DNA from 3 places in the Pantoea sp. X-Soil-MYKO-1289 genome. Region 2 is predicted to be linked to each of the others. Evidence: predicted binding sites of a transcription regulator. Region 2 holds the regulator's gene; each other region holds the start of a gene.

Region 1 (9,731 bases), 2.8 Mb from region 2:
CCTATCCTCTTTTCCGTCGATGGGCTGGCGCGCTGCGCTGCTGCCCCGCACTCTCCTGCATCGACATTACCACGCCAGCGAATTCCTTCATCACGCGACGATAGACGTCGCGTTTAAAGGAGACAACCTGACGCACCGGATACCAGAAGCTCACCCAGCGCCAGCCGTCGAACTCCGGCGTGCTGCTGTGTTGCACATTGATATCCGCGTCACTGCTCATCAACTGCAGAAGAAACCACTTTTGTTTCTGGCCGATACATACCGGCTTTGTGTCCCAACGCACCAAACGTTTTGGCAATTTGTAGCGCAACCAGTTTCGGGTAGATGCAAGTATTCGAACATCTTTACGGTGTAAACCCACTTCTTCGAACAGTTCGCGATACATCGCCTGTTCGGCGGTTTCACCCGGATTGATGCCTCCCTGAGGAAACTGCCAGGAGTGCTGTCCAAAGCGCCTGGCCCACAACACTTGTCCTTGCCTGTTACAGATTACGATACCAACATTCGGGCGGTAGCCATCATCATCGATCACTGGACTACCTCAAAGCTAAATTTGAATAGCCTGATTGTTTCACACTCCTTACAGGCGGTAAACCACTGGATTGTCGGGAAGAACGCCGCGCCGCACCTGGATAACTCACAGTATTGGCCCGAGTTATAAACAATTAAGGCGGTAAAGAGGCGATCTTATTCACGTTTTCTGTGGATAGCTTTGTGCAGAACACGGGAATTAGCTGAATAAACTTTTGCGTCCCTTATCAGCCTCGCATAGTGGCAAATGAATTTTATATTTTAGAAACAGGTAATTAAACAACTCTTATTCAGAATAAAAGCGGCCAGTTTTGCGGTGGAAAGCGCGAAGGCGTTTTAGCTGGTTAAAGATCAAGCGACGTCGTTTTTATCCACAGACAATGCAGTAAACTTGCTCATCACTGGATAAAAAAGCGCCTTTTCCGCTAAAGTCAAGGCTGTAAATGGAACCAGTAGCGGGAGTGCCGCCGGGTTATCCCACCGATCTGTGGATAACTCAGGCGAAGATCCTGTTCATTATTGCCGTCAGTCCGGGATAACCTTGTACGGCTGTGGCAAGCCGGCAAGGCGTACAATTAAAAAAGCATGAGGAATCATGCTATTATCAGCACCCTTTCTCCTGACGCCGCTGTGGGAAAAGTTTGCGGAAGAAAAGCTGTCTATTTTTTAACCAACAGAGTGCTCGTTATGTTCCAGCTGCCTGCCCCGCCCGAAAATGAAGCCGTTCTCCTGGCGCGCGCCCATGCGCTGGCGGGCCAGTCGCTGGCGACCCTGGCCGCGCAGGCCAGCCTGCCGATGCCGGCCGATCTGAAGCGCGATAAAGGCTGGGTCGGCATGCTGCTGGAGCGCTATCTGGGCGCCAGCGCAGGCAGCAAGGCGGAGCAGGATTTCGCTCATCTCGGCATTGAACTCAAAACTATCCCCATCGACGCGCAGGGCAAACCGCTGGAAACCACTTTTGTCTGCGTGGCGCCGCTGACCGGCAACAGCGGCGTGACCTGGGAGACGAGCCATGTGCGCCACAAGCTGGCGCGCGTGCTGTGGATCCCGGTGGAGGGGGATCGCGCTATTCCTCTCGCCCAGCGTCGCGTCGGCGCGCCGCTGCTGTGGAGCCCGAGCGAAGAGGAAGATCGCATGCTGCGCCAGGACTGGGAGGAGCTGATGGATATGATCGTGCTGGGCCAGGTTGAACGCATTACCGCGCGCCACGGCGCCTGGCTGCAGATCCGGCCGAAAGCCGCCAACAGCCGGGCGTTGACCGAAGGTATCGGCGAACACGGCGAGCCGATCATGACGCTGCCGCGCGGTTTTTACCTGAAAAAGAGCTTCACCGCCCCGCTGCTGGCGCGTCATTTTTTACTGTAAGTTCATCAAAGCGGATGCGTATAATCGCCGTTTACTTTTCGTTTAAGATTGAGTGTGCGCATGTTTGAGTGGATAACCGATCCCAACGCCTGGCTGGCGCTGGGCACGCTGACCATCCTCGAAGTGGTTCTGGGTATTGATAATATTATTTTCCTGTCGCTGGTAGTGGCGAAGCTGCCTAAACATCAGCAGGCCAGCGCGCGTCGTCTCGGCCTGATGGGCGCTATGATGATGCGTCTTGCCCTGCTGGCCTCTATCGCCTGGGTGGCGCGTCTGACCCATCCGCTGTTTACCCTGCTCGATCACGCCTTCTCCTGGCGCGATCTGATCCTGCTCGGCGGCGGTCTGTTTCTGCTGTGGAAATCGAGCATGGAGATCCATGAAACCATCGAAGGCGGCGAAGAGGAGCACAAAACCAACGTGCACTCTTTCTTCGGCGCTATCGTGCAGATCATGCTGCTGGATATCATCTTTAGCCTGGACTCGGTGATTACCGCCGTCGGCCTTTCCGATCACCTCTTTATTATGATGGCCGCGGTGGTGATCGCCGTGCTGATGATGATGTTCGCCGCGCGCGCCATCGGCGAGTTTGTCGATCGCCATCCCTCTATCAAAATGCTTGCCCTCTCTTTTCTGATTCTGGTGGGTTTTACCCTGATTCTGGAGAGTTTCGCGGTGCATGTACCAAAAGGTTACATTTATTTCGCCATGTTCTTCTCCATGGCCGTCGAGTGTCTGAACCTGATGCGCGCTAAGAAAAGCGCGGCGTAAGATGTCAAGGGCGGCCGCCGGCCGCCCTTTTATTTTCAGATTCATGCGATAACGCAAAGCGCTAAAACCATTTATTACTACACTTTTTGCAGTTGATGCTGCGTGGCCTCTGACGGGGCGACGCGGCCCACTGGCTGACGGGAGTGAGAGGAATAAGCGTGATGAAAGAGTTGGCAGGCGTAGCAGTGTTGATTTTTGCCGCCGTTACACTGAGCGGATGCAGTTCAGATTATGTAATGGCAACCAAAAATGGCCAGATGATTATGACGGAAGGCAAGCCGACCATCGATAAAGAGACCGGTCTGGTGAAATATACCGATCAGTCGGGCCATGAAGTGCAGATCAATGGCGACGAAGTGTCGACCATTATTGAGCGTTAAGTGCCATTTCAGCTCACCTGTCCCGCAATTTGCCCGGACAGGTGATTTCCCCGATTTTCCCCACTTCCTTCCCCGCTGATTCACGCGCTATAGTCCCACAGGACAGACCATTACATTCCATAAAAATAAGGAAGACGGCTATGCATTATCACCGCATCCCCCATAGCACGCTGGAAGTGAGTCAGCTGGGGTTGGGAACCATGACGTTTGGTGAACAGAATAGCGAAGCCGACGCCCACCAGCAGCTCGATTTCGCCCTCGCCAGCGGCATTAACTTTATCGATACCGCTGAAATGTATCCGGTGCCGCCGCGCCCGGAAACCCAGGGCTTGACCGAAAAGTATATCGGCAGCTGGCTGAAGGCGCGCGGCAGCCGCGATAAAGTGATCCTCGCCAGCAAGGTCGCGGGCCCGTCGCGCGGCGCAGACGCCTCGATTCGCCCGAACCAGGCGCTGGACCGCAAGAATATCCGCGACGCGCTGGACGCCAGCCTGAAGCGCCTGAATACCGACTATCTCGACCTTTATCAGCTGCACTGGCCGCAGCGCCAGACCAACTATTTCGGCAAGCTGGGCTATCAGTACAGCGAGACCACCATTCCCGTCACGCTGCTGGAGACGCTGGAAGCGCTGACCGAGCAGGTGCGCGCCGGCAAAATTCGCTATATCGGCGTGTCGAACGAAACGGCCTGGGGCGTGATGCGCTATCTGCAGCTGGCGGAGAAGCACGAGCTGCCGCGCATCGTGACCATTCAGAACCCCTATAGCCTGCTGAACCGCAGCTTTGAAGTGGGCCTGGCGGAAATCAGCCAGCATGAAGGAGTTGAGCTGCTGGCTTACTCCAGCCTCGCTTTCGGCACGCTGAGCGGCAAATATCTGAACGGCGCGAAACCGGCTGGCGCGCGCAACACGCTGTTCAGCCGCTTTACGCGCTACAGCGGCGAGCAGTCGCAGCTGGCGATTGCGGAATATGTGGCGCTGGCGCAGAAGCATCGCCTGGATCCGTCGCAGATGGCGCTGGCCTATGTGCGTCAGCAGCCGTTCGTCGCCAGCACCCTGCTGGGCGCAACGACGATGGAGCAGCTGAAGATCAATATCGACAGCTTCAACCTGACGCTGGACGCCGACGTGCTGGAAGGGATCGAGGCGATTCACCGCCGCTACACCTATCCGGCGCCTTAATTTTCACAGACCGCAAAATAGCTTAGCAAGCGGGTAGCCACGCCCGAAGAGCAAAGCGTCCCGCGCCAGGGACAAAAACGCCGGGAGCGTTTTTGAACAACGCAGCGCGTTGGCCCGAAACGGGCGCGCCTCAGGGATGAGGTGCGTATTGGCGCGGGCCGAGCGGTCAGGGATGACGAACAGCGACTTTGCGATCGGGCGAGGCTACCTGCGCTGGCACTGAAGAATCATGCCGCACTATCACTGTTTTTTTCCTGTTCGTTACAACCCCAGCAGCAGCTGCCGCTCAAGCTGTGGGTCCAGCAGCGTAACGTGCAATCCCACCAGCCGCACGCCGCGTCCGGCGCGGCGCTCATCCCAGGCTTTACGCGCCACCGCGATCAAATCCTCTTTGTTCAGCTCCGGCCAGATATGCTCCTGCGTCGTCAGCTGGAAATCGTTGAACTTGAGCTTCACCCCCTGCCGCGCGATTTGCCTGTCGGGCCGAACCTGCGTCAGGCGGCGCTCCAGCTCCGCATAGAGAAAATCGATAATCTCCAGGCAGGCTTCCCAGCTGTGAATATCTTCCGCCAGCGTGCGCTCGACGCCGACGGATTTGCGCTCGCGCTCCACTACCACGCCGCGCTCGTCGATGCCGTGGCTGCGCTCCCACAGCACGCGGCCAAACTTGCCGAAGCGCTTGAGCAGCTGCGCCACGTCCGCTTTCTGCACGTCGGCGCAGGTATGCAGTCCCATCTCCTCGAGCTTTTTCGTCGCCACCTTGCCGACGCCGGGGATCTTCGCCAGCGGCAGCGACAGCAGAAAATCCGGCATCTCCTGCGGCGTAATAACGTACTGCCCGTCGGGCTTGTTGAGATCGGAGGCGATTTTGGCGAGGAACTTAATCGGCGCGATGCCGGCCGAAGCGGTCAGCCCCGTCTCGCGCTGAATGGTGTCGCGGATCTCGCGCGCGATCAGCGTGGCGGAGCCGTGGCAGTGCGGGCTGTCGGTGACGTCGAGATAGGCCTCGTCCAGCGACAGCGGCTCGATCAGGGGCGTATAGCGCAGGAAAATGTCGCGGATCTGCTGCGACGCCTCTTTATAGGCGTCGAAGCGCCCCGGCAGCAGCTTCAGATGCGGACAGAGCTTCAGCGCCATGGCGGTGGGCATCGCGCTGCGTACGCCGAATTTGCGCGCCGGATAGTTGGCGGTGCTGATCACGCCGCGTCGTTCACGGCTGCCGCCAATGGCGATAGGGATATCGCGCAACGCCGGATTGTCGCGCATCTCCACCGCTGCATAGAAGCAGTCCATATCGACATGTATGATTTTCACGCTTGCCCGCCATCCGCTTTCCGTCACGCCTAATGATACTGTATAGATGTACAGATGCAAAAGCCTCGACGCGTCAGGCGCGCCTGAAAAGCGGATTTAACATCCGTCGCCACTAAAGTTTACAAATTTCTGGCCGTGATATCTCGAGGAAAACGCGAATTTACCCGGCGGCGTCTTGATAAAAAAACAGACAATGCTAATGTTGCGCTGCGGTAGCGGAGTTTTCCGATAATGCAAGTCTGAGACGCGTCTCGCGTCATCGTTCTCTTCACTCAAGGTATACACAGCATGGGCAAAATCGCACTTCTGTTTGCGATGATTTTGATGCCAGCCCTCAGCATGGCAATGACTCCCGAGCCGACGCAGCCAGTGTCGACGCCGGTGAGTAAAGAATTAAAGAAACAGCTACTCGGTACCCCGGTCTATCTGCAGATTTTCAAGGAAGAACGCACGCTGGAGCTTTATGGCAAAATCGGCAACGAATTTCGCCTGCTCGATACCTACCGCATCTGTAACTTTTCCGGCGGCCTCGGCCCGAAGCGCCGCGAAGGGGATTTTAAAAGTCCGGAAGGCTTTTACAGCGTCAGGCTCAACCAGCTTAAGCCCGACAGCCGTTTTTATCGCGCCATCAACGTCGGCTTTCCCAACCAGTACGATCGCGAGCATGCCTACACCGGCAACTATCTGATGATCCACGGCGACTGTAAGTCGATCGGCTGCTACGCCATGACCGACGCCTACATGGACGAGATTTTTACCTATGTGAACGCGGCGCTGCGTAACGGCCAGTCAGAGGTGAACATCAGCATCTTCCCGTTCCGCATGACCGACAGCAACATGCAGCGCCATCGCTACTCCACCTACGCCAGCTTCTGGCGTGAGCTGCAGCCCGGCTACGCTTACTTTGCGAAATACCATCAGCCGCCGACGGTCAACGTCGCCAGCGGCAGCTACGTGATGAATAGCGGCAGCCCGGCGATCGTCAATCCCGAAGCCGCCTCTAAATCATTCCTGGCGCTCTCCAAGGCAGAATAACGCCCACTCGCCTGGCACGATGCGGTGCCAGGTTTCATTTGCCGTCAGCGGCTGCGTCGCAATCACCGTCACCACGTCGTTGGCGGTGGTGTGCTGCTGGAAATCGATCTCCACATCCTGGTCGAGCAACTGCGCTTTGCCGAAGGGCGCGCGGCGCGTAATCCAGTAGAGATTGGTCGAGCAGAACGCCATCAGATAGCGCCCGTCCGACAGCAGCATATTGAACACCCCTTTCTGCCGCAGCTCTCCCGCCAGTTCCGCCACATAGCGAAACACCGCCGGCCAGTTGGCGGGCGTGCGCGGATAGCGCGTGGCCAGCTTGTGCAACAGCCAGCAGAAGGCCTTCTCGCTGTCGGTTTCGCCCACCGGACGGAAGTGGCCGGTTTCCAGCTGGCGATAGCCTTTTAGCTGGCCGTTATGCGCGTAGGTCCAGTTGCGTCCCCACAGCTCGCGGGTAAAGGGATGGGTATTTTCCAGCGAGACCGGCCCGCGGTTCGCCTGGCGAATATGCGCCACCACCGAATGGGACTTGATGGGATACTCCTGCACCAGCCGCGCGATGGGCGAGTTATAGCTTGGCAGCGGATCTTTAAAGGTGCGGCAACCCCGATCTTCATAAAAGGTGATGCCCCAGCCATCTTTATGCGGCCCGGTTCCACCGCCGCGCTGCACCAGGCCGGTAAAACTGAAACAGATATCGGTTGGAACGTTAGCGCTCATCCCGAGCAATTCGCACATAGCTACCGCCTTAGTCAGAAAAGCCGCCAGTCAGCAAAATGGCGGCCAGCACCGTTACTTCACCATCTCTTTTTCAATCAGCAGCATCAGGATATGGATCACTTTGATGTGGATCTCCTGAATGCGGTCGGCGTAGCCGAAGTGCGGCACGCGAATTTCGATATCGGCCGAGCCCGCCATTTTGCCGCCATCTTTGCCGGTCAGGGTGATGACCTTCATGCCCTGCGCGCGCGCCGCCTCGATCGCCTTAATGATATTGGCGGAGTTGCCAGAGGTCGACAGCCCCAGCAGCACGTCGCCCGGACGGCCCACCGCTTCGATATAGCGTGAGAAAACGTAGTCGTAGCCGAAATCGTTGCTGACGCAGGAGAGATGGCTGACGTCGGAGATAGCGATCGCCGGGTAGCCGGGACGGTTCTCGCGATAGCGCCCGGTCAGCTCTTCGGCGAAATGCATTGCGTCGCAGTGCGAGCCGCCGTTGCCGCAGGAGAGCACTTTCCCGCCCGCTTTAAAGCTGTCGGCCAGCAGCACCGCCGCGCGCTGAATGGCGTGAATATTCGCCTCGTCGCTGAGGAAGGTATTAAGCGTATCCGCTGCTTCATTCAGCTCAGAGCGAATGATGTCCTGGTACATAGGGATGTCCTTGTTAGTAAAAGAGTGACTTTTCAAGTTTAACGGAATGGCGGGTTGGCGCAAAGCGCGCGCCGCGCGAAAGCCTGCCTCCTCTCCGCGGCGGATTTAACGATTTTGTGAGTAAGGTTGTAATTGCGATGTAAACAAATTGCTAATTGAACGCAGGTGGCATACACCTCTACACATAACAGGTCAGACCTCTTACTACTTACGGAGCCGTGATTATGATGGTTGTGTCGATCCTCGCGACGCTGGTGTTAATCAGCGCCCTGTTTTATCACCGCGTCTCTCTGGCGGCGAGCAGCGCGATTTTACTGTTGTGGACCGCCGCCTGGGCGGCGGCGCATATCTGGACGCCCTGGCTGCTGCTGCCGCTGGCGATCCTTCTGCTGCCGCTTAATCTCCCCTCGATGCGCCGTTCGCTGTTTTCAAAGCCGATGCTGCAGCGCTTTCAAAAGGTGATGCCGCCGATGTCGCGCACGGAAAAAGAGGCGATCGACGCCGGAACCACCTGGTGGGAAGGCGACCTGTTTCAGGGCAAGCCGGACTGGCAGAAGCTGCACAACTATCCGCAGCCGCGCCTGACCCCGGCCGAGCAGGCGTTTCTCGACGGTCCGGTGGAAGAGGCGTGCCGCATGGCAAACGACTTCGCCATCACCCATGAGATGGCGGACTTGCCGCCGGAACTCTGGGCTTATCTGAAAGAGCAGCGTTTCTTCGCCATGATCATCAAGAAAGAGTATGGCGGCCTCGAGTTCTCCGCCTATGCGCAGGCGCGCATGCTGCAAAAGCTGGCGGGCGTCTCCGGCATTCTGGCGATTACCGTCGGCGTGCCTAACTCGCTGGGCCCAGGCGAACTGTTACAGCATTACGGCACCGACGAGCAGAAAGATCACTATCTGCCGCGTCTGGCGCGCGGCGACGAGATCCCCTGCTTCGCGCTGACCAGCCCGGAAGCGGGCTCCGACGCCGGGGCGATCCCCGATACCGGCGTGGTCTGTATGGGTGAGTGGCAGGGCAAGCAGGTGCTCGGCATGCGCCTGACCTGGAATAAACGCTACATTACGCTGGCGCCGGTGGCGACCGTGCTGGGGCTGGCCTTTAAGCTCTCCGATCCCGATCGTCTGCTGGGCGATACCGAATCGCTGGGCATTACCTGCGCGCTTATCCCCACCAGCACGCCGGGCGTTGAGATCGGCAAGCGCCACTTCCCGCTCAACGTGCCGTTCCAGAACGGTCCGACGCGCGGCAACGATATTTTCGTGCCGATCGATTTTATTATCGGCGGGCCGCAGATGGCCGGCCAGGGCTGGCGGATGCTGGTTGAGTGCCTGTCGGTGGGACGCGGCATCACCCTGCCTTCGAACTCCACCGGCAGCCTGAAAAGCGTGGCGCTCGCCACCGGCGCCTATGCGCATATCCGTCGTCAGTTCAGGGTCTCTATCGGCAAGATGGAAGGCATCGAAGAGCCGCTGGCGCGCATTGCCGGCAACGCCTACGTGATGGACGCCGCGGCGACGCTGATCACCACCGGCATTATGCAGGGCGAAAAACCGGCGGTGCTGTCGGCGATTGTGAAGTATCACTGCACCCACCGCGGCCAGCGCGCCATTATGGACGCCATGGATATTGCGGGCGGCAAAGGCATTATGCTCGGCAATAATAACTTCCTCGCCCGCGCCTATCAGGGCGCGCCTATCGCCATTACGGTAGAAGGCGCCAATATCCTGACGCGCAGCATGATTATTTTCGGTCAGGGCGCTATCCGCTGCCATCCGTTCGT
Region 2 (9,731 bases):
TGCGTAGCTGTCCTGTTCGTCGATGCCGATACGGGTTTTTACCGTCACCGGAATTGAAACCACCTGACGCATAGCGTCGACGCACTCGGCCACCAGCGACGCTTCCGCCATCAGACAGGCGCCGAAGCGTCCGTTCTGGACGCGATCGGAGGGGCAGCCGACGTTGAGGTTTACCTCATCGTAGCCACGCTCTTCCGCCAGCTTCGCGCACTGCGCCAGCGCCGCCGGATCGCTGCCGCCAAGCTGCAGCGCGACCGGATGTTCCGCCTCGCTGTAGGCCAGGTAGTCGCCCTTGCCGTGAATAATGGCGCCGGTGGTCACCATTTCGGTGTAGAGCAGCGCGTCGCCGGTCAGCTGACGATGGAAATAGCGACAGTGTCGGTCGGTCCAGTCGAGCATCGGCGCGATGGAAAAACGTTGCGAGGAGAAAGAATTGCTCATGAAGCGCAGAAAATCCGTTAAGGGTGATGATAATCTGCGCAATGATAGCACATTTACAAGGTGCCGGGCGACTCTGCATCGCCCGGCATAATGACGGCTAAAAATCGCCGATTAGAAGTTAAACCCGAGCTGCATCATCGCGCCCCAGGTATTGTTGTCGCCTACCGAACCTGCCAGATCCAGATGCACCGCGTTGTTGAACGGCGACACGCCGAAGCCGGCGGTGAAGACATTTTCGTCGTTGGATTTCATATCCGCGCGGTAGCCAGCGCGCAGCGCCAGCCAGTCCAGCACGCGGTATTCGCCGCCGACGCCGGCGTACTGGCTGCTCTCTTCCGATTTAAAGCGTTTCGTTTCGGTAAGATCCACATCCAGCGCCGCGGTAAAGGGGCCGCCGTTCCACGACAGGCCAGAGGTCACCAGCGGACGGATCTGGTAGGTGTCGCGATAGCCGTTAGTCTCTTTAGTCTTCAAATCGCGCGACACCAGATTCTGTCCGGTAACGCCCAGCGTCCAGCTGTCGCTCAGCGGCGTCGCTAAACCGGCGTCGATGTTGAAACCGGTATTATCGTTGCGGTAGCGGCTGCCGTTGAGGTCGTTTTTATCGTAGTTGTAGATGCTGGCGGTGTAGTTATAGAGCCAGGTTTTCTGGATCTTAGGCGTGACGCCGATCGAAACCGGATGTCCCGCCACGCTGAACTCGTGCGCGACGGCGATGCCGTAGTCGGTGACCAGCGCCGCCAGTCCGTTTGCGCTGGAACGCAGGTTATTCTGGTCGCCCGGCACGGGAATAACGGTGCCGTTCGCCACGCCGTCGAGATAGGCGATGTCGCTCTGCGCCACGTTAGCGCGCAGGTGCACCGTGCCATACGCCTTAGTGATAAAGGCGAAGGGCAGCGTTTCGTTGGGAACGGTCACCGCCAGCGCGACGCCCGCCGTGCCGTTGGCTTTGTTGCCGCGCAGGTCGCGAAGCTGGTTCGCCACGTCTCGCGACGCCGTTTTCAACTGCGGATAACCGTTGAGATAGTCGCGGAAGGTCAGGCCATTGATTACGTCACGATAGCGATCGACGGTATCGCTGATGTCATCGACCTTATCGACCATCTTGTCTTTATCGGTTATCTGCAGGCCGGCAGAAGGAAAAATAATGCCGACATTATCGTCCGGCTGCGCGCGCGTCATTAGCGCCGGGTTCGCCAGCACGGCAGAACTCCACGTAGAGGACGCGACGCCTGTACCGCCCATCGCGTCGTTGCGCGCGTCGTACCAGGTCCCCGCGGCCATAGCGGAAGAGGAGATAAAGAGCGCGTTTAAAACAGCAGGATATAAAAGCGCAGAGCGCCGGGTGGTTTTGTTCGCCATTTGTCTGCCATCACCTTGATCAGGAAAACATTCATCATCGGAATTTGTCGTTAGCGCTATTGTGAATCGCGGCTAACGGTTCATTGCTGTGAATTGAGTCGAAACAGCATTGTTATTCGCCGGATTGGATGTTTTAGCTACAAATCGGCGCTTTTATTATTTAGCGGGGTAGTCAAAAAGGATATTAAGGCCAGCAGTTGCTTAAGGCCTCATGAACATTAGTGCTTAACCTGGTGAGTTGTAAAGCAAAACTCTAGTTTTGTTAGTTAATGTCTCAATGATGTTGGCACTGATTAGCGTCACAAAACCAACTTCATCCTCTGCTTTTTATCCTAATGCATTGATATTAATAGGTCATAACAGGGATTGTGCTGAAAGCGCGCAACTTCAGCGCAAGCGCGTCTGCTGTGATAAGATAACATCTCGTTTTCAGCGGAGAATCACCATGTCGACAATGACGCCAGAAAAAATCATGACTCAGGCGGAAAAACTCTGCCTGCAACGCGGAGTGCGGCTAACCGCGCAGCGCGCTGAGGTGTTACGTCTGATGGCGGCGCAGCATGGATCGATTAGCGCTTACGACCTGCTGGATCAGCTACGCGCCAGCGAGCCGCAGGCGAAGCCGCCGACGGTCTATCGCGCGCTCGATTTCTTGCTGGAACAGGGATTTATCCATCGCGTGGAATCCAACAACAGCTACGTGGTTTGCCATCATTTCGAGGCGCCGGCGCATACTTCGGTGATGCTGGTTTGCGATCGCTGCGCGGCGGTCACGGAAAAACAGGCGCAGGGCGTCGAGAATATCATTGCCGATCTGGCTGGCGAGGCGCGCTTCACGTTACGCCATAGCGTAATTGAGGCACATGGACTCTGTACCCGATGTGCGGAGGTTGAAGCCTGTACGCATCAGGATAGCTGCAGTCACGATCATGAGTCTGAAGGGAAAAAGCGCGGAAAAAGAGGGTAAGCGGCACTTCCCTGTGCCGATCGCTCAGATCAAGCCTGAGCGAGGAGATTACCAGCGGTAATCTTTATTCTGGGTTTCCCAGTCTGAGACTTCTTTCTCTGCCTCATCCTTAGCGTAACCGTAGCGTTCCTGAATTTTGCCGACAAGCTGATCGCGTTTACCTTCGATAACCTGCATGTCATCGTCGGTCAGCTTGCCCCATTTTTCTTTGAATTTGCCTTTGAACTGCTTCCAGTTACCGCTCGCTTCGTCTTTATTCATGTCAGACCTCCACGTCATCCTTAGTTTTACATACCACCACACATTGGCAGTACGACAATACAAAGCGCTGCTGTGTCGCGCTGTTGTAAGGTAATTATAGTAGACGAATCGGCAACCGGCGCATAAATACAGAATAATCCGTCAGGCGCAGCGTGTTACGGCTGCCGCTGCGCGCGCAAATTAACTTTGAAACCAGCGTTTTAAGCGCCATTCACGCCGCCAGATCAGCCAAAGCGAAACGCCGCGTAGCGCAAGAAAAACCGTGACCGCCAGCCATAAACCGTGATTGCCTAGCCAGGGGAGAGTCAGCAATGTCAGGAAATAGCCCAGCGCGGCCATCGCCATACTGTTGCGCATTTCGCGTCCGCGCGTCGCGCCGATAAACAGGCCGTCCAGCAGATAGCACCATACGCCCGCCAGCGGCAGAACGATCTGCCAGATAAGATAGCGATCGACCAGCTGCCGCAGCGACTCCAGCGAGGTCAGCATCGACACGATAGCGTCGCCGCTCGCCGCGTAAATAAGCGCAAAGGCGAGCGCGACCATGCCCGCCTGTCGGCAGGCGGCGCGCCACACCGACAGCAGTCGTTTGCCGTCGCGCGCGCCATAGGCCTCGCCGGAGACGGCTTCCACCGCGTAGGCGAAGCCGTCGAGCGCATAGGCGGTAAAGGTGATGAACATCAGCAGCACGGCATTAGCGGCGACAATTTCCGACCCCAGTCGCGCGCCGATAAGCGTCAGCGAGGCAAAGCAGAGCTGCAGCAGCAGCGAGCGCAGCATAATGTCGCGATTGAGGCGCAGCAGGCGGCTGATATCGCCGCGCCAGCTCTCTTTCAACATCGCTATCGAGATGCCGCGTAGCTTCAGTACGCGCCACACCATCGCCAGTCCGACCGCCAGCGTAACATATTCCGCCAGCGCCGTGGCGCTCGCCGCCCCTGCCACGCCCCACTTCAGCCCGAGCACCAGCCAGAGATCGAGCAGAATATTGACCGCGTTGCCCACCACCAGCAGCACGACCGGCGCGCGGGCGTACTGCACGCCCAGCAGCCAGCCGAGGATCACCATATTCGCCAGCGTCGCCGGCGCGCTGAGCCAGCGGATATTAATAAAGATCGCGGCCTGCTCCTGCACCTGCGGATCGCCGCCCGCCAGCCGACCTGTCAGCGCGCTGAGCGGCTCGCGCAGCAGGATAAACAGCAGGCCCGCAAGCAGCGCCATCAGTAGCGGCTGCGTCAGGGCGCGCGCCAGCGCCTGCGTATCCCGCGCGCCAAAGGCCTGCGCGGTAATGCCGGTGGTGCTCATGCGCAGAAAGAGTAAAAGCATAAAGACGAAGCTGGTCGCGGTCGCGCCAATCGCTACGCCGCCAAGGTAAACCGGACTGTCGAGATGGCCGATAACGGCAGTGTCCACCAGGCCAAGCAGCGGCACGGTGATATTGGAGAGGATCATCGGCAGCGCCAGCCGCCAGAGTTGTCGGTCGTCAGCAGAGAAGAGACGCATCAGCCGGTCCATGCCTGAAAACGTTAAAAGAAGCGAGGCGGCCCCGGCGCGACGTTAGCCGCAGGAGACGCGTGAAAAGATTAGCGTACAGACGCCTGACGAAGGGATGCAGGCGTCTGAAGGCCAGCGGTCAGAGCCACTCGCCGTTGCGCACCACGCCTACCGCCAGACCTTCAACGGTCAGCGACTGCGTGCGGGTGTCGACGATAATCGGCTCGAAGTCGTTGTTTTCCGGCAGCAGATGAACCACGGTGCCCTGCTTTTTCCAGCGCTTTACCGTGACTTCGTCATCAATGCGCGCCACGACGACCTGACCGTTACGTACATCCTGCGTTTTATGCACAGCCAGCAGATCGCCATCCATAATGCCGATATCTTTCATCGACATACCGGCGACGCGCAGCAGGAAGTCAGCAGAGGGCTTGAACAGGTCGGGATCGACTTTGTAGTGCGTTTCAATGTGTTCCTGCGCCAGCAGCGGCTCGCCGGCGGCGACGCGGCCGATTAACGGCAGTCCGTTGGACTCTTCCTCTTCCATCAGCAGGCGAATGCCGCGTGATGCGCCGGAAACGATCTCGATAACGCCTTTACGCGCCAGCGCTTTGAGGTGTTCTTCGGCGGCGTTGGGGGAACGGAACCCCAGCTGCGAGGCGATCTCCGCACGCGTTGGCGGCATGCCCGTCTGGTTGATATGGTCGCGAATCAGGTCATAAACCTGTTGCTGCCTGGTGGTTAATGCTTTCATCCCGCCCCCTGGTTGTTTATACAGTCGCTGTGAGTATATACAGGTATTGGCGAAATGAAAACCAAAACCCAGGGAAATAACAGCCATTTGGGTAATTCTGGAAAGGCTATCGCAAATGGGTCCAGAGCAGCGCGACCCAGACAAACAGCGCCAGTATGATAGTGAGCAAGACGGCGGCGGATCCCATATCTTTCGCCCGCCCCGCCAGCGGATGACGCTCCTGGCCGATGCGGTCGACCACCGCTTCAATCGCGCTGTTGAGGATCTCGACGATGATCACCAGCACCACCGATCCGATCATCAGGATGCGCGCCACGGTGTCGACATCCAGCCAGCAGGCGATGACGATCGCGACGATGGCGGCCGTAGCTTCCTGACGAAACGCGGCTTCATGCTGCCAGGCGGCGCGCAGCCCCTGCCACGAGTAGCCTGCCGCTTTTACAATCCTGAGTAAACCGGTGGTATTACTTGCCATTGCGAGGGAACCCTTTTAGTTGTTTGACGTCAATGTCTGGGCCAGGTGCGTTTGGCACCACCACAGATCTTCGCAGCACTTTCTGATATGCTTGCGGCGCTTTGCTAACAAGAGGCTTCATGTTGTCTATGTCAGGTTGGCGTAAACTTTATTATAAATTGTTGAATTTACCACTTTCTATTCTGGTAAAAACGAAGGCTATTCCGGGCGATCCCGTTTCCGAACATGGACTCGATCCGACGCGGCCGATTATGTACGTGCTGCCATACGATTCCAAGGCGGATTTGCTGACGCTGCGCCAGCAGTGTCTGAAGCATAATTTGCCCGATCCGCTGTCGCCGCTGGAAATCGACGGCGCGCTGCTGCCGCGCCACGTGTTTATCCACGACGGTCCGCGCGTATTCCCCCATTTCGGGCCGAATACGGAATCGGTGAAGATTTTCCACGAGTACCTCGATCTGCACCGCAGCAATCCTCAGCTCGATATCCAGATGCTGCCGGTATCGGTGATGTTCGGGCGCGCGCCTGGCCGCGAGGTTCAGGGCGACGATGCGCCACACCTGCGCGAGCTTAACGGGGTTGAAAAGTTCTTCGCTATTATCTGGCACGGCCGCGACAGCTTTGTGCGCTTTTCCCCCACCGTTTCGCTGCGCTGGATGGCGACGCAGCATGGCACCGACAAATCGATCGCGCAGAAACTGGCGCGCGTGGCGCGCATTCATTTCGCGCGCCAGCGTTTAGCCGCGGTCGGCCCGCGTCTGCCGGCGCGTCAGGATCTCTTCAACAAGCTGCTGCAGTCCAAGGCGATTGAAAAAGCGGTGGAAGAAGAGGCGCGCAGTAAAAAGCTTTCCCATGAGAAGGCGCAGCAGAACGCCGTCGAAATGATGGAGGAGATCGCCGCCGACTTCTCCTATGAGGCGATCCGCGTTACCGATCGCGTGATGGGCTGGCTGTGGAGCCGTCTCTATCAGGGCATCAACGTCAACGGCGGCGAACGCGTGCGCCAGCTGGCGGAAGATGGCCACGAGATCGTCTATGTGCCCTGCCATCGCAGCCATATGGATTACCTGCTGCTCTCCTACGTGCTTTATCACCAGGGGCTGGTGCCGCCGCATATCGCCGCAGGCATCAACCTGAACTTCTGGCCAGCCGGGCCAATCTTCCGCCGCCTGGGCGCGTTCTTTATTCGCCGCACCTTCAAAGGCAACAAACTCTACGCCACCGTGTTCCGCGAATATCTCGGCGAGCTGTTCAGCCGCGGTTACTCGGTCGAGTATTTCGTTGAAGGTGGGCGCTCACGTACCGGTCGTTTGCTCGATCCGAAAACCGGCACGCTGGCGATGACGCTGCAGGCGATGCTGCGCGGCGGCAAGCGACCGATTACGCTGGTGCCGATCTATATCGGCTATGAGCACGTAATGGAAGTGGGCACTTACGCCAAAGAGCTGCGCGGCGCGGCGAAAGAGAAAGAAGGCTTTATGCAGATGGTGCGCGGCCTGCGTAAGCTGCGCAATCTGGGCCAGGGCTACGTTAACTTCGGCGAACCGCTGCCGCTGGTGAACTACCTCAACAAGCAGGTGCCGGAGTGGCGCGACGCCATCGATCCGATTGAACCGCAGCGTCCCAGCTGGCTGACGCCAACGGTGAACGATATCGCGGCGCGTCTGATGGTGCGCATCAATGAAGCGGGCGCCGCCAACGCCATGAACCTGTGCGTGACCGCGCTGCTCGCCTCACGTCAGCGTTCGCTAACCCGCGAGCAGCTGATCGAGCAGCTTGAGTGCTATACCGAGCTGCTGCGCAATGTGCCCTATTCGCCGGAATCGACCGTGCCGCCGCTTTCAGCGGAAGAGCTGCTGAACCATGCCATGAGCATGAATAAGTTCGAAACCGAGCAGGACAATATCGGCGACATCATCATTCTGCCGCGCGAGCAGGCGGTGCTGATGACCTATTACCGCAACAATATTCACCATATGCTGGTCATGCCGTCGCTGATCGCCGCCATTATTCAGCAGCACCCGAACCTGAGCGAAGCCGAACTGCTGCGCCAGGTGCGTCTAATCTACCCGATGCTGAAAAGCGAGCTATTCCTGCGCTGGGAAATCGACGCGCTGCCGGCGCTGCTGAGCGCCCTCTGTCAGGAGCTGGCGCGTCAGGGTCTGATCACCCTGCAGGATGGACAGCTGCGCCACACCGCCGCGCGTTATCGCACGCTGCAGCTGCTGGCCGCCGGCATCCGCGAGACCCTGCAGCGTTTCGCCATCACCTTCTCGATCCTCAGCGCCAAACCGACCATCAACCGCGGCACGCTGGAGAAAGAGAGCCGTATGCTGGCGCAGCGTCTTTCGGTGCTGCACGGCATTAATGCGCCGGAGTTTTTCGATAAGGCGGTGTTCACCACGCTGGTGCTGACGCTGCGCGATGAGGGTTATATCAGCGACACCGGCGACGCCGACGTCGAGCGTACGCAGGCTACCTGGCATATTCTGGCCGATCTGGTGACCAGCGATGTGCGGCTGACCATCGAAAGCGCGGTGGCGCACGAGTAGCCTGCCGCGGGCAGCAAAAACCAGGGGCGACAGAGATGTCGCCCTTTTTTGTTGCCTGGAAGGTGCCTGCGCGGTGGGCATGGGTGCCCGTTAAAAAACGGCGTTTAAAACAGCTGGCTAAACGGCGGCGTATTCAGCACCACGCCGATAAACACCACCAGCCCGACATAGTTGTTGTTAAGAAAGCCCTGAAAGCAGGCGTCGCGCTCGCGGCGGACAATCAGCTTCTGCTGATAAATAAACAGCGCGGCGGCGCCGAGCAGCGACCAGTAAAAGAAGGCGTTAAGCTGCATCAGCAGTCCCACCAGCGCCAGCAGACCCAGGGTTGCGAGCTGCAGCAGGCCGATAATCAGCTTGTCGTAGCGACCAAACAGAATCGCCGTCGATTTGACGCCAATCTTGATATCGTCATCGCGATCGACCATGGCGTACTGCGTATCATAGGCGACGGTCCAGCAGATGTTTGCCAGAAATACCAGCCAGCACTCTAGTGGTAAGGACTCACTAACCGCAGCCCAGGCCATGGGAATCGCCCAGCCGAACGCCGCGCCTAACACCACCTGCGGCAGATGGGTGTAGCGCTTCATAAAGGGATAGCACCAGGCCAGCGCCAGGCCGCCGAGCGAAAGCAGAATCGTCATCAGGTTCATGGTGAGCACCAGCGCGAACGCCAGCAAGCCCAGCAGCACAAACAGGATTTTAGCCTCTTTCTCGCTGACCGCGCCGCTGGGCAGCGGTCGGCCTGCGGTACGCTTCACGAAGCCGTCGACCTTGCGGTCAGCGAAATCGTTAATCACGCAGCCCGCCGCGCGCATCACAAACACGCCGAGCACAAACACCACCAGCACCGACAGCGGCGGCACGCCCATATCCGACAGCCAGAGCGCCCACAGCGTCGGCCACAGCAGCAGCAGCGTGCCGATCGGTTTATCAATACGCATCAGGCGGCTATAGGCCTGAAACTTACTCATCTGTACGCTTTTTTCCACGTTTAATCGTCCTCAGGCCAGGTCGCGATAGAGCGGCGAGGCGGGTAAAAACAGTTCCGTCAGCAGCAGCGGCTTGCCCGACAGCCGCAGGCGCGAGCGGCGTCCCCAGAGCGCGCCGACGCTGCCCGGTTCGATAAAATCGCGGCTTAAGGTCGAAGAGGAGAAAAGATAGCGGCCAAGCGGGCGCGTTCCCAGCTGTTGCAGCATCTGCTCCGGGCCGTTGAGCGTGCTCTCCGGCACCAGCGTGCGGCCGATAAGCCAGGGTTCGTCATCGCCGCACAGCACGATCTCGCGCAGCCAGAAGCGTGCATCGTCCGGCAGAAGCGCCCTTTCATCGGTAAGCTCATCGGCGTTGATAAAGCCTTCGCGCATCGGCCGCACCGTCACCTGCCGACAGTGCTGCTCGAAACGGCGCGTCATGGAGTCCTCCTCCATC
Region 3 (9,731 bases), 1.9 Mb from region 2:
TGGTCGGTGCCTACAACCAGGCCTTTGGTCATGCCGGCGATGCTGTACTGCGCCTTCATACGCTCGCGCGCTTTTTCGTTGCCGCGCACAAAGTCAGAGAGTTCGACGCCCGCCTCGCGCAGCGCGCGTTCGCTGGCCAGCACCGACTCTTTGATATTGACCACCAGCGAGCGATCGGGCTGGATAAACGCCAGCGCATCCTGACAATCCTGCTCATCCGCCTGCACGCCGTAGGGCAGACGCACGGCGATAAAGGTGTAGGCGCTGTCGCCGCTCTCTTCGCGCAGTTCGCCGATCGCCAGCTGCGACAGTTTGCCCGCCAGCGTCGAGTCCTGACCGCCGCTGATGCCGAGCACCAGGGTTTTCAAAAACGGATTGCGCTTCAGATAGCTTTTGAGGAAATCGACGCTGCGGCGAATTTCCTGCTGCGCGTCGATATCCGGGCTAACGCCGAGTGCGGTAATGATTTCCTGCTGCAGTGACATGAATCTCTCCTCAAGTCAGAGGCCTGTCGGCCCGTGCGAACCTTTTATTAAAGCTAACGCGCCTCGCCGAAAACAACAAGCCAAAGCGCCAGTTGTTTCCGGCTAACTGTTGCCATATCAGGCAGTTTATTCGCGCGGCGCCGGTTTCTGCGCCAAGAAGATAAACATCAGGATCGCCAGCATAAAGCAGCCGAAGATGGTGCCGGTCATGCTGACGAGCGAGGTGCCCCCCAGCCCGGTAATGGGCACCGATATCGCGCCGAACGAGAACATGCAGACGCCGATCACCGCCGACGCGCTGCCGGCGCGATGGCCCTGGCTCTGCATCGCCAGCGACGAGGCGGTGGTGGCGATCACCCCGTTGCTCGCGATGGTGAAAAAGAGCGCCACCAGCACCAGCGGCAGCGGTGCGGCGAGAAGGCCCGCCAGCAGCAGCAGGCTGGAGGCGGCAAAGGCCAGCGTCAGGCCGCCCTTCAGCACGCGATATTCGCCCCAGAGCGGGCAGAGACGCGCGCTGGTCTGCGAGGCGATCACCAGCCCGATGCCGTTCGCGGCGAAGCAGAAGCTGAACGCCTGCGGCGACAGGCCGTAAATCTGCTGCAGCACAAAGGGCGACGCGCCGATATAGGCGAACATGCCCGACATCATAAAGGCCTGCGTCAGACAGAAGCCCATAAAGGGACGATGAACCACCACCTGGCCCAGCGCCGCCCAGGCCGAAAAGACCGATCCCTGGCTGCGGCGCTCGGGCGGCAGGGTTTCGTGCAGTTTCCAGCGCGCCAGCAGGATCAGCAGCAGCGCCGTCGCGCCCAGCACCACGAAGATGCCGCGCCAGTTAAGCAGCGTCATCAGCACGCCGCCCAGCACCGGCGCGCCGATCGGCGCCAGGCCGTTCACCAGCATCAGCAGCGCGAAGAAGCGCGTCAGCTCATGGCCGCTGTACATATCGCGCGCCACCGCGCGCGACAGCACCGCGCCGCCCGCGCCCGCCAGGCCTTCGAACAGGCGCGCCAGCAGCAGCTGGTGGATATCCTGCGCCAGCGCGCAGCCGATCGAGGCGATAAACAGCAGCGCCAGCGAAAGCGTCAACGGACGCAGGCGGCCGAACTTATCGCTCATCGGTCCGAACAGCAGCTGTCCGGCGCCGAGGCCGAGCAGGCCGGCGGTAAGGCTAAGCTGCGCCGTGGCGGTCGAGGTTTGCAGATCGCGCGCCAGTTCAGGCAGCGCAGGCAGGTAGAGATCGATGCAGAGCGGGCCGAGCGCCGCCAGCAGGCCCAGCGTGATGGCATAGACCAGTCGGTTATTGCGTGCAGGTGTCATTTGTCCTCTGAGGGGTTGACTAAGTTGTGGATCATCTGTTTGTAGAGGGTATAAAGCAGATCCGCCGACGCTTTCTGCGTCGTCAGGCGGCGAAAAGCGGTGCCTTCTATCAGCACCGCCAGCACTTCGACGCAGGCGGCACGCTGCGGCTCGGTAAGGTGCGGATAGTCCGCGCGCATTTTTTCACAGGCGTTGTGAAACAGGCGCGTCTCGGCGGCCTGCAGGATATCGCTGACGCGCGGATTGCGGCTCGCCTCGGCGGCAACCTCCAGCATCAGCATCTCATCCTCGTCGTGCAGGGTTTCGCGGCGGGCGATCATATCGGCGATATGGCTGGCGTCGCTCTGCGCGCTCATCGCCACCACGCGGCCGTCGACGATGCGTTTCACCATCTCTTCAATCAGCGCGTCTTTGCTGGGAAAGTAGCGATAGATCTGCCCGACGCTCAGGCTGGCGGCGCTGGCAAGCTGCGCCATGCTGGCGCCGTGGAAGCCTGACTGACGAAAACAGCGCCGCGCCGCCGCGATGATCTCATCCTGGCGCTTGCGATGCCGCGCGTCGCGCTGTGGGTTCATCCTGCCTCCGAAAATAGTTTTGAGAGTGCTTATTCTCGCGCCGGATTATACGGAGCGATCGCGTTTAGGCCAGCCTTTTTACGCTAACCTGACAGTTCAGACTGAACTTAAAAGTGCGCCATAAAGTTGATTAATCTGCATTTCTGTTCCAGGCTTAAGCTTACATGGACAATACAATGAGGAACAACTCGATGAATAAAGCAATGGGATGTATCGCTGCGGCGCTGACGCTGGTCGCACTGTCTGGTTGTACGGCTTACGATCGTGCTGAGAGCTACGTGAGCAAGCCCGTGGTTAAGGATGTGAAAAAAGGCATGACGCGCGATCAGGTTCGCCAGATTGCAGGCCCGGCTTCTACTGAAATCACCATGGTTCACGCGCGCGGCACCTGCCAGACCTATGTGCTGGGCGAGCGTGACGGCAAGCCGCAGACCTACTTCGTGAGCTATAGCGACACCGGTCGCGTCATGAACTACGGTTTCCAGAGCTGTAAAGATTACGATACCGATCCGCAGGCTGCTCAGTAAGCTGCGAAGCGAAAGAACAGAAAGCAAACGGCCCGTCATTGACGGGCCGTTTTTCGTTATGGCTGCTTAGAGTCCTGCGGGACGCGGCACCTCGATATAGTTGCCGCTGATATCGCGCTGATAGTAGTGGCCCTCCTGCACGTAAAAACGGCGTCCGTTAAAGTCGAGCACGCGCAGCGCGCCATCCTGCTCGGCAGGCGGCTGCACCACCACGTAATTTTCGCCCTGACGCTGATAGTAAGCGCCGTTGAGCATGTAGTAGGTCAGGCCGCCGATCAGCACCGCGGTCGCCGCTTCAGGCAGAAAGCGCAGCGGGCCTGGACCGCCCCAGCCGCGGCCGTGGCCGCCCCAGTGCGGACCCGGGCCGGGACCCCAGCCGCCGGGGTGAGCAGAGACAAGCGCTGGCGACAACAGCGTTAGCGCCAGCAGCGAGGCGATAACTTTTTTCATGGGTTTTCTCCTGCGATAACTGCCTGAAGCATTCTCTTTTTCCGCTGTGAAAACAAGCGCAGAAGGGCGACTTTTTCCTCTCTTTACCACGCTTAACGCTTTCTTAACGGCGTCGCCATAAAGGGGGCGGATTATGAAGCGCGGAGATAAAAAAACCGGGCGCGATGGCCCGGTTTATCGTCATGCAGCGCGCGCTTAGCGGTGCGCCAGCTCTGCGTGCTCGTCACTCTCCAGCACCGCTTTGTCGGTCATGCCGAGCCAGCGGCTGGTGAGGGAGCCAGCGGTCATCGAGCCGTTGACGTTGAGCGCGGTACGGCCCATATCGATCAGCGGTTCGATAGAGATCAGCAGGGCGACCAGCGTCACCGGCAGACCCATCGCCGGCAGCACGATCAGCGCGGCGAAGGTCGCGCCGCCGCCTACGCCCGCCACGCCTGCGGAGCTCAGCGTAACGATGCCCACCAGCGTGGCGATCCAGACCGGATCGAACGGGTTAATGCCAACGGTCGGCGCAACCATCACTGCCAGCATGGTCGGATAGAGACCTGCGCAGCCGTTTTGACCGATTGTCGCGCCGAAAGAGGCGGAGAAGCTGGCGATCGATTCCGGTACGCCCAGGCGACGCGTCTGCGTTTCCACGTTAAGCGGAATGCTCGCGGCGCTGGAGCGGCTGGTAAAGGCGAAGGTGATCACCGGCCAGACCTTGCGGAAGAAGCGCAGCGGGTTGATACCGTTGACCGACAGCAGCAGCGCGTGCACGCCGAACATAATCGCCAGACCCAGGTAGGAGGCGACGACGAAGCCGCCCAGCTTGATAATGTCCTGCAGGTTGGAGCCGGCGACCACTTTGGTCATCAGCGCCAGCACGCCGTAGGGCGTCAGCTTCATGATCAGACGCACCAGCTTCATCACCCAGGACTGCAGAGTATCGATCGCCACCAGCACGCGCTGGCCTTTGGCTTCGTCATCCTTCAGCAGCTGCAGCGCGGCCACGCCGAGGAAGGCGGCGAAGATCACTACGCTGATAATCGAGGTCGGGCTGGCGCCGGTCAGATCGGCGAACGGATTTTTCGGCACGAAAGAGAGCAGCAGCTGCGGCACGGTGAGGTCCGCCACTTTGCCCGCGTAGTTGCTCTGGATCGCGGCAAGGCGCGCGCTCTCCTGCGCCCCTTGTACCAGCCCCTCGGCGCTGAGGTGGAACAGGCCGGTGACCAGCACGCCCACCAGCGCGGAGATGGCGGTGGTGAACAGCAGCACGCCGATGGTGAGCAGGCTGATTTTGCCCAGCGACGAGGCGTTATGCAGGCGCGCGACGGCGCTGAGGATAGAGGCGAACACCAGCGGCATCACGATCATCTGCAGCAGCTGCACATAGCCGTTGCCCACGATATTGAACCAGCTAATAGAGGTTTTCAGCACCTCGCTCTGCGCGCCGTAAATGGTCTGCAGCGCCAGGCCGAACAGCACGCCGATCACCAGACCGACCAGCACCTTTTTCGACAGGCTCCAGCTATCGCGGCCGAGGCGCGACAGCAGCAGCAGCAGCGCGACGAAGGCTGCGAGATTAAGAATCAGAGGTAGATCCATGTTGGCTCCCGAAAGACACGCCCGACGACAGCTATTGCGCCGGAACGTCAGATATTGTGACGCACGAATTAAGTGGCGCTATGTTACCAGCTCACCCGGACGCCGACTTATATCCAAATGGAATGCCTTATAACCAGACAGCGTTTTCTGCTGCTTTAATGCGCTTTTTGGGTGGAAATCAGACGAGAGACGCCATTTTGCAGCGTATCGAACAGCTGCGTTGGCCAGCCGTTCGCACCAAAAGAGGGCGAGCCGGGCGGAAACCAGAGCGCGTAGCCCACCAGCGCCAGGCAGAGCGTGCGCTCCAGCTGATTGCCTTTCTGGCTTCTGAGGATCGGCAGACGAAAGCGCCAGCGGCACGGCCACAGCAGCGGCACGCCGGCGGGCGTCAGCATATCGGCAACAATATGGCTGAGATAACCCAGCGTCATGCCCTGCAGCACGTCAGCGGGCAGCAGCCAGTCGTCGGGCACGTTTATCTGAAACAGCCACAGGCTGGCGGCCACCGCCAGCAGGCTATGGGTAAAGCCGCGGTGGCCGAAGGCGCGGGCGATAGGGTACGACAGCCATTTTAGCCGCTGGCCGAGCAGAGATTTAGGGTGGTCGATGTCGGGCAGCAGACAGGTGAGCAGCGAGGCGGAAATCAGGTGCCACCAGTCGGCCTGCGCCAGCACGGGCGTCAGCTCTGCGCGTTTGGCGAAAATAGCGGTGGCAATAGCGAAAATTACGTGGCCTTCGCCCGTCATGATAAAACCTGGCTGCAAACTGTCGATGCATCCAGTATAGGGATTTATCCAGTAAATGAGAAGTTGTGACGCTGTAACGAAGCGTGAATTTTTTTAGCGAAACGGCGGCATTGCGCCGCCGTTTCGTCGGGTTTGTCAGCAGCAGGCCGTTGGGCCGCCTCTTATGCTCTGCGTGACGCTAGCGCGCCAGCCAGCCGCCGTCGACCGCCAGCGTGTAGCCGTTGACATAGTCAGAGGCTGAAGAGGCGAGGAAAACCACCGGACCCATCATATCTTCCGGCACGCCCCAGCGCGCGGCGGGGATGCGTCCGAGGATCTCGGCGCTGCGGCCTTCGTCGCTGCGCAGCTGTTCGGTATTGTTGGTCGCCATATAGCCCGGCGCGATGGCGTTGACGTTGATGCCGTGTTTCGCCCACTCGTTCGCCATCAGCCGCGTCAGGCCCATCACCGCGCTTTTCGACGCCGTGTAGGAGGGGACGCGAATGCCGCCCTGGAAAGAGAGCATCGAGGCGATGTTGATGATTTTGCCGCCCTGGCCCTGCGCGATAAACTGGCGCGCCACCTGCTGCGACAGGAAAAAGACGCTTTTGCTGTTGATGTTCATCACGTCGTCCCAGTCCTGTTCGCTGAAGTTCAGCGCGTCCTCGCGGCGGATAATCCCGGCGTTGTTGACCAGGATGTCGATTTTGCCTGCGGCGGCAACCGCTTTCTCCACCACGCCCGGCACCTGCTCGGTGCGGATAAGATCCGCCTGCAGCGACCAGAAGCGGCGGCCCAGCGCTTCGACGCGCTGCTGCGTTTCCGTGGGATCGTCGCGGTTAACGCCGACGATATCGCAGCCGGCCTGCGCCAGCCCCAGCGCCATACCCTGGCCGAGCCCGGTGTTGCAGCCGGTGACCAGCGCGATTTTACCTTCCAGATTAAATGCGTTGAGTATCATGAGAGCGCCTCCTTTGTTAGCGCAGATCGCGGATGTTGACATGATCCATGTCGTCGAATACCTGATTCTCGCCGACCATGCCCCAGATAAAGGTGTAGCGTTCGGTGCCGACGCCGGCATGAATCGACCAGCTGGGCGAGATAACCGCCTGTTCGTTATGCACCAGCAGATGACGCGTCTCCTGCGGCTGGCCCATCATATGAAACACCGCGCTGTCCGGGTTCATATCGAAGTAGAAGTAGACCTCCATCCGGCGTTCGTGGGTGTGACACGGCATGGTGTTCCACAGGTTGCCTTCGTCCAGGCGCGTCAGGCCCATGGTGAGCTGGCAGGTCGGCAGCACGTCCGGCACCAGATATTTGTTGATGGTGCGGCGGTTTGAGGTCGCCGCATCGCCCAGCGTGGTGCGGACCGCGTCCTCTTTGCCGACTTTTTTATCGGGAAAGCGGCTGTGCGCGGGCGCGCTGTTGAAATAGAACTTCGCCGGACGTGAGGCGTCGTTGCTGCGGAAGCTCAGCGTCTGGGCGCCTTTGCCGACGTAGAGCGCCTCTTCCGTCCCGATCTCCCAGACCTTGCCGTCTACCTCGATGGTGCCCGGTCCGCCGATATTGATAACGCCCAGCTCGCGGCGCTCCAGGAAGTAGCTGACGCCCAGCTGTTTGCCCATCTCGTTGCCGAAGGTCACGCCGTCGGCGACCGGCATCACGCCGCCGATAATAATGCGGTCGATATGGCTGTAGGTGAGCGTATAGCGGTCGGCTTCAAAGATCTTCTCAATCAGAAATTCGCGGCGCAGCGCGGCGGTGTCGAGCTGACGGGCATGCTCGCTGTGAATGCTTTGACGAACGTCCATTCTGGTCCCCTCTGGCGAAACAGGTGCATAGGCCCCGCAGGGCGTCTGAGGGCATCTTAGGAGGAGTGGAGGATCAATTCAATAAAAATGAAACGCTGTTTTATTTATTTGAGAGGGGGATCATGCCGCAAAGAAAAACCCGCCGGCGGCGGGTAGGTGCGAATAAGCGGCGCGTTCGCGCTTTAGCGTGCCGACTCGCCCAGCAGATGCGCGGCGGTCAGCTGGGTCAGATCGTCCAGCTTTACGTTAGCCAGCGACCAGCGCGGATCCTCGCGCAGCGCGGCGGGCGGCACCACCACAGAACGCATGCGCGCCGCTTTGGTGGCGATCATGCCGTTAACCGAATCCTCCAGGGTTACGCAGTTGAGCGGATCGACGCCCAGCCGCGCGGCGGCGTCGAGATAGACCTGCGGATGCGGTTTGCTGTAAGGCAGCGCCTCGGCGGAGACCAGCACGTCGAAATGGTCGCGCAGGTCAAACAGCGCCAGCACGCGCTCCAGCATCATCAGCGGCGAGGCGGAGACCAGGCCGGTTTTCAGCCCGCGCTGCCGACAGAGCTGCAGCGCCTGTTTCACCCCTGGCAGCAGCGGGCGCTGCTCTTCAATCAGCGCCAGCGCGCGGGCGATAATGCGCGCCGTGACCGTCTGCTGATCCGGGCCTGACCAGGGCAGGGTTTCATACCACATGCGCACCACCTGATCGATGCGCAGACCGAGCGTGTCCGGCAGCTCGCTGCGGCGCGACAGATCGACGTTGAGCGTGGCGAAGATATCCAGTTCTGCCTGATCCCACAGCGGTTCAGAGTCGATAATCAAACCATCCATATCAAACAGGGCGGCATAAACGGGGCGGGTGTAACTCATCGGCTGGCTCCTTGTAGAATTTGCGCTACCTTATCATGGGCCGGCGCGCGCCGCGAAAGTGGCGCAGGCGGCGCTTTTTACGGGAAATAAAAACCACAGGCAGGTAGACTGGCTGCAAACGGGATTCAGGTACAGGAGATACCATGACTTATCAACAGGCTGGCCGCATTGCCATCCTTAAGCGAGTGGCTGGCTGGGCGATTTTTTTGCTCGCGCTGCTGTCGACCGTGATTTCAGTGCTGAGCTTTATGTTCAGACACAGTGAAAAACAACCGGGCATCGACGCGGTGATGCTCGATTTTGTCCATGTCATCGTCGATATGATCCGCTTCAACACGCCGTTCCTCGGTTTCTTCTGGCGTAACTCGCCGGTGCCGGAGTTTCACGGTCAGATGAATATCGGCTTCTGGATTATCTATATTCTGATTTTCGTCGGTCTGGCGCTGGAAGCGTCCGGCTCGCGCATGGCGCGTCAGGCGCGCCATATTAAAGAGGGTATTGAGGATCAGCTGATTCTTGAGCAGGCGCGCGGCAGCGACGCCCGCACGCGCCAGCAGCTGGAAGAGAAAATCCGCGTGCCGCACCACACGATTTTCCTGCAAATCTTTCCGCTCTATATCCTGCCGGTGGTGATCGCCGTCGCCGGTTACTTCGCGCTGTCGCTGCTCGGCTTTCTGTAACGGGTCAGGCCGGTCTGGCCTGACGCTGCGCCAGCGCGTCCTCTTCCAGCAGGCGCGCGACGGCAAAGCGCGCCTCGCTCAACCAGCTGCCGCCGAAAACGTTGGCGCGGTTAAGCAGGTAGTAGAGCTGGTAGACCGGCTGGCGCTGCGAGAAGCCGTCCGGCAGCGGCCAGACCGACTGATAGCCCTCATATATCTGTCGCGGCAGATCGGGAAACCAGCCGAGCATCGCCAGGTCGCATTCGCGATCGCCCCAGTAACAGGCGGGATCGAACAGCCAGGGGCCGCTGGCGCTGCCGGCGCAGTTGGCCGGCCAGAGGTCGCCATGCAGCAGGGAAGGCTGCGGATGGTGCGTGGCCAGCGCGCGCTGCACGCAGTTAACGATCTCTTCCGTATTGCCGTAGGCGATGCCTTTCTCTTCCGCCAGCTGCAGCTGCCAGCCGATGCGCTGCTCCGCAAAGAAAACCGACCAGCGGCGCAGCCAGCTGTTGGGCTGAGGCGTAGTGGTGATGTTGTTGTCGAAGTCGAGGCCGAACTGCGCCTGTTCGCTCCACTGATGCAGGCGCGCCAGCTGCTGCCCCAGCTGAAAGGCGTTCTCCGCGTCCAGCGGCTGCGGCGCAATATACTCCAGCAGCAAAAAGCTCTGATCGCGATGGTGGCCGACGCCGTAGACCGCCGGCACGCGCACGCTTTGGGTGCGCGCCA

The links. Region 2 encodes LexA, which represses DNA repair genes until DNA is damaged. Its sites were predicted from a motif close to TNCTGTATGTACATACAGNA; they were not measured.
Region 1: the regulator LexA is predicted to act here: its motif matches at 967-986, upstream of mutH (DNA mismatch repair endonuclease MutH).
Region 3: the regulator LexA is predicted to act here: its motif matches at 5,708-5,727, upstream of AC6I7Z_RS08690 (metal-dependent hydrolase).

Annotation. Positions count from the first base shown of each region.
Region 1 is NZ_AP036004.1:905,412-915,142, reverse strand. Features, by position in the region: gene rppH (RNA pyrophosphohydrolase) at 2-532, opposite strand; gene mutH (DNA mismatch repair endonuclease MutH) at 1,219-1,896, shown strand; gene AC6I7Z_RS04350 (TerC family protein) at 1,957-2,667, shown strand; gene AC6I7Z_RS04345 (YgdI/YgdR family lipoprotein) at 2,829-3,047, shown strand; gene AC6I7Z_RS04340 (NADP(H)-dependent aldo-keto reductase) at 3,188-4,228, shown strand; gene dinB (DNA polymerase IV) at 4,490-5,542, opposite strand; gene dpaA (peptidoglycan meso-diaminopimelic acid protein amidase) at 5,831-6,577, shown strand; gene AC6I7Z_RS04325 (class II glutamine amidotransferase) at 6,548-7,315, opposite strand; gene lpcA (D-sedoheptulose 7-phosphate isomerase) at 7,370-7,948, opposite strand; gene fadE (acyl-CoA dehydrogenase FadE) at 8,173-9,731, shown strand, end outside.
Region 2 is NZ_AP036004.1:3,730,840-3,740,570, forward strand. Features, by position in the region: gene dusA (tRNA dihydrouridine(20/20a) synthase DusA) at 1-441, opposite strand, end outside; gene AC6I7Z_RS17785 (conjugal transfer protein TraF) at 553-1,803, opposite strand; gene zur (zinc uptake transcriptional repressor Zur) at 2,249-2,770, shown strand; gene AC6I7Z_RS17795 (CsbD family protein) at 2,819-3,031, opposite strand; gene dinF (MATE family efflux transporter DinF) at 3,212-4,534, opposite strand; gene lexA (transcriptional repressor LexA) at 4,665-5,279, opposite strand; gene AC6I7Z_RS17810 (diacylglycerol kinase) at 5,386-5,754, opposite strand; gene plsB (glycerol-3-phosphate 1-O-acyltransferase PlsB) at 5,883-8,306, shown strand; gene ubiA (4-hydroxybenzoate octaprenyltransferase) at 8,411-9,277, opposite strand; gene ubiC (chorismate lyase) at 9,308-9,731, opposite strand, start outside.
Region 3 is NZ_AP036004.1:1,811,165-1,820,895, forward strand. Features, by position in the region: gene nadE (NAD(+) synthase) at 1-485, opposite strand, end outside; gene AC6I7Z_RS08665 (multidrug effflux MFS transporter) at 612-1,805, opposite strand; gene AC6I7Z_RS08670 (TetR/AcrR family transcriptional regulator) at 1,802-2,380, opposite strand; gene osmE (osmotically-inducible lipoprotein OsmE) at 2,572-2,907, shown strand; gene AC6I7Z_RS08680 (DUF6515 family protein) at 2,974-3,357, opposite strand; gene AC6I7Z_RS08685 (L-cystine transporter) at 3,553-4,944, opposite strand; gene AC6I7Z_RS08690 (metal-dependent hydrolase) at 5,100-5,690, opposite strand; gene kduD (2-dehydro-3-deoxy-D-gluconate 5-dehydrogenase KduD) at 5,869-6,630, opposite strand; gene kduI (5-dehydro-4-deoxy-D-glucuronate isomerase) at 6,647-7,483, opposite strand; gene hxpB (hexitol phosphatase HxpB) at 7,666-8,346, opposite strand; gene AC6I7Z_RS08710 (YniB family protein) at 8,490-9,026, shown strand; gene AC6I7Z_RS08715 (fructosamine kinase family protein) at 9,031-9,731, opposite strand, start outside.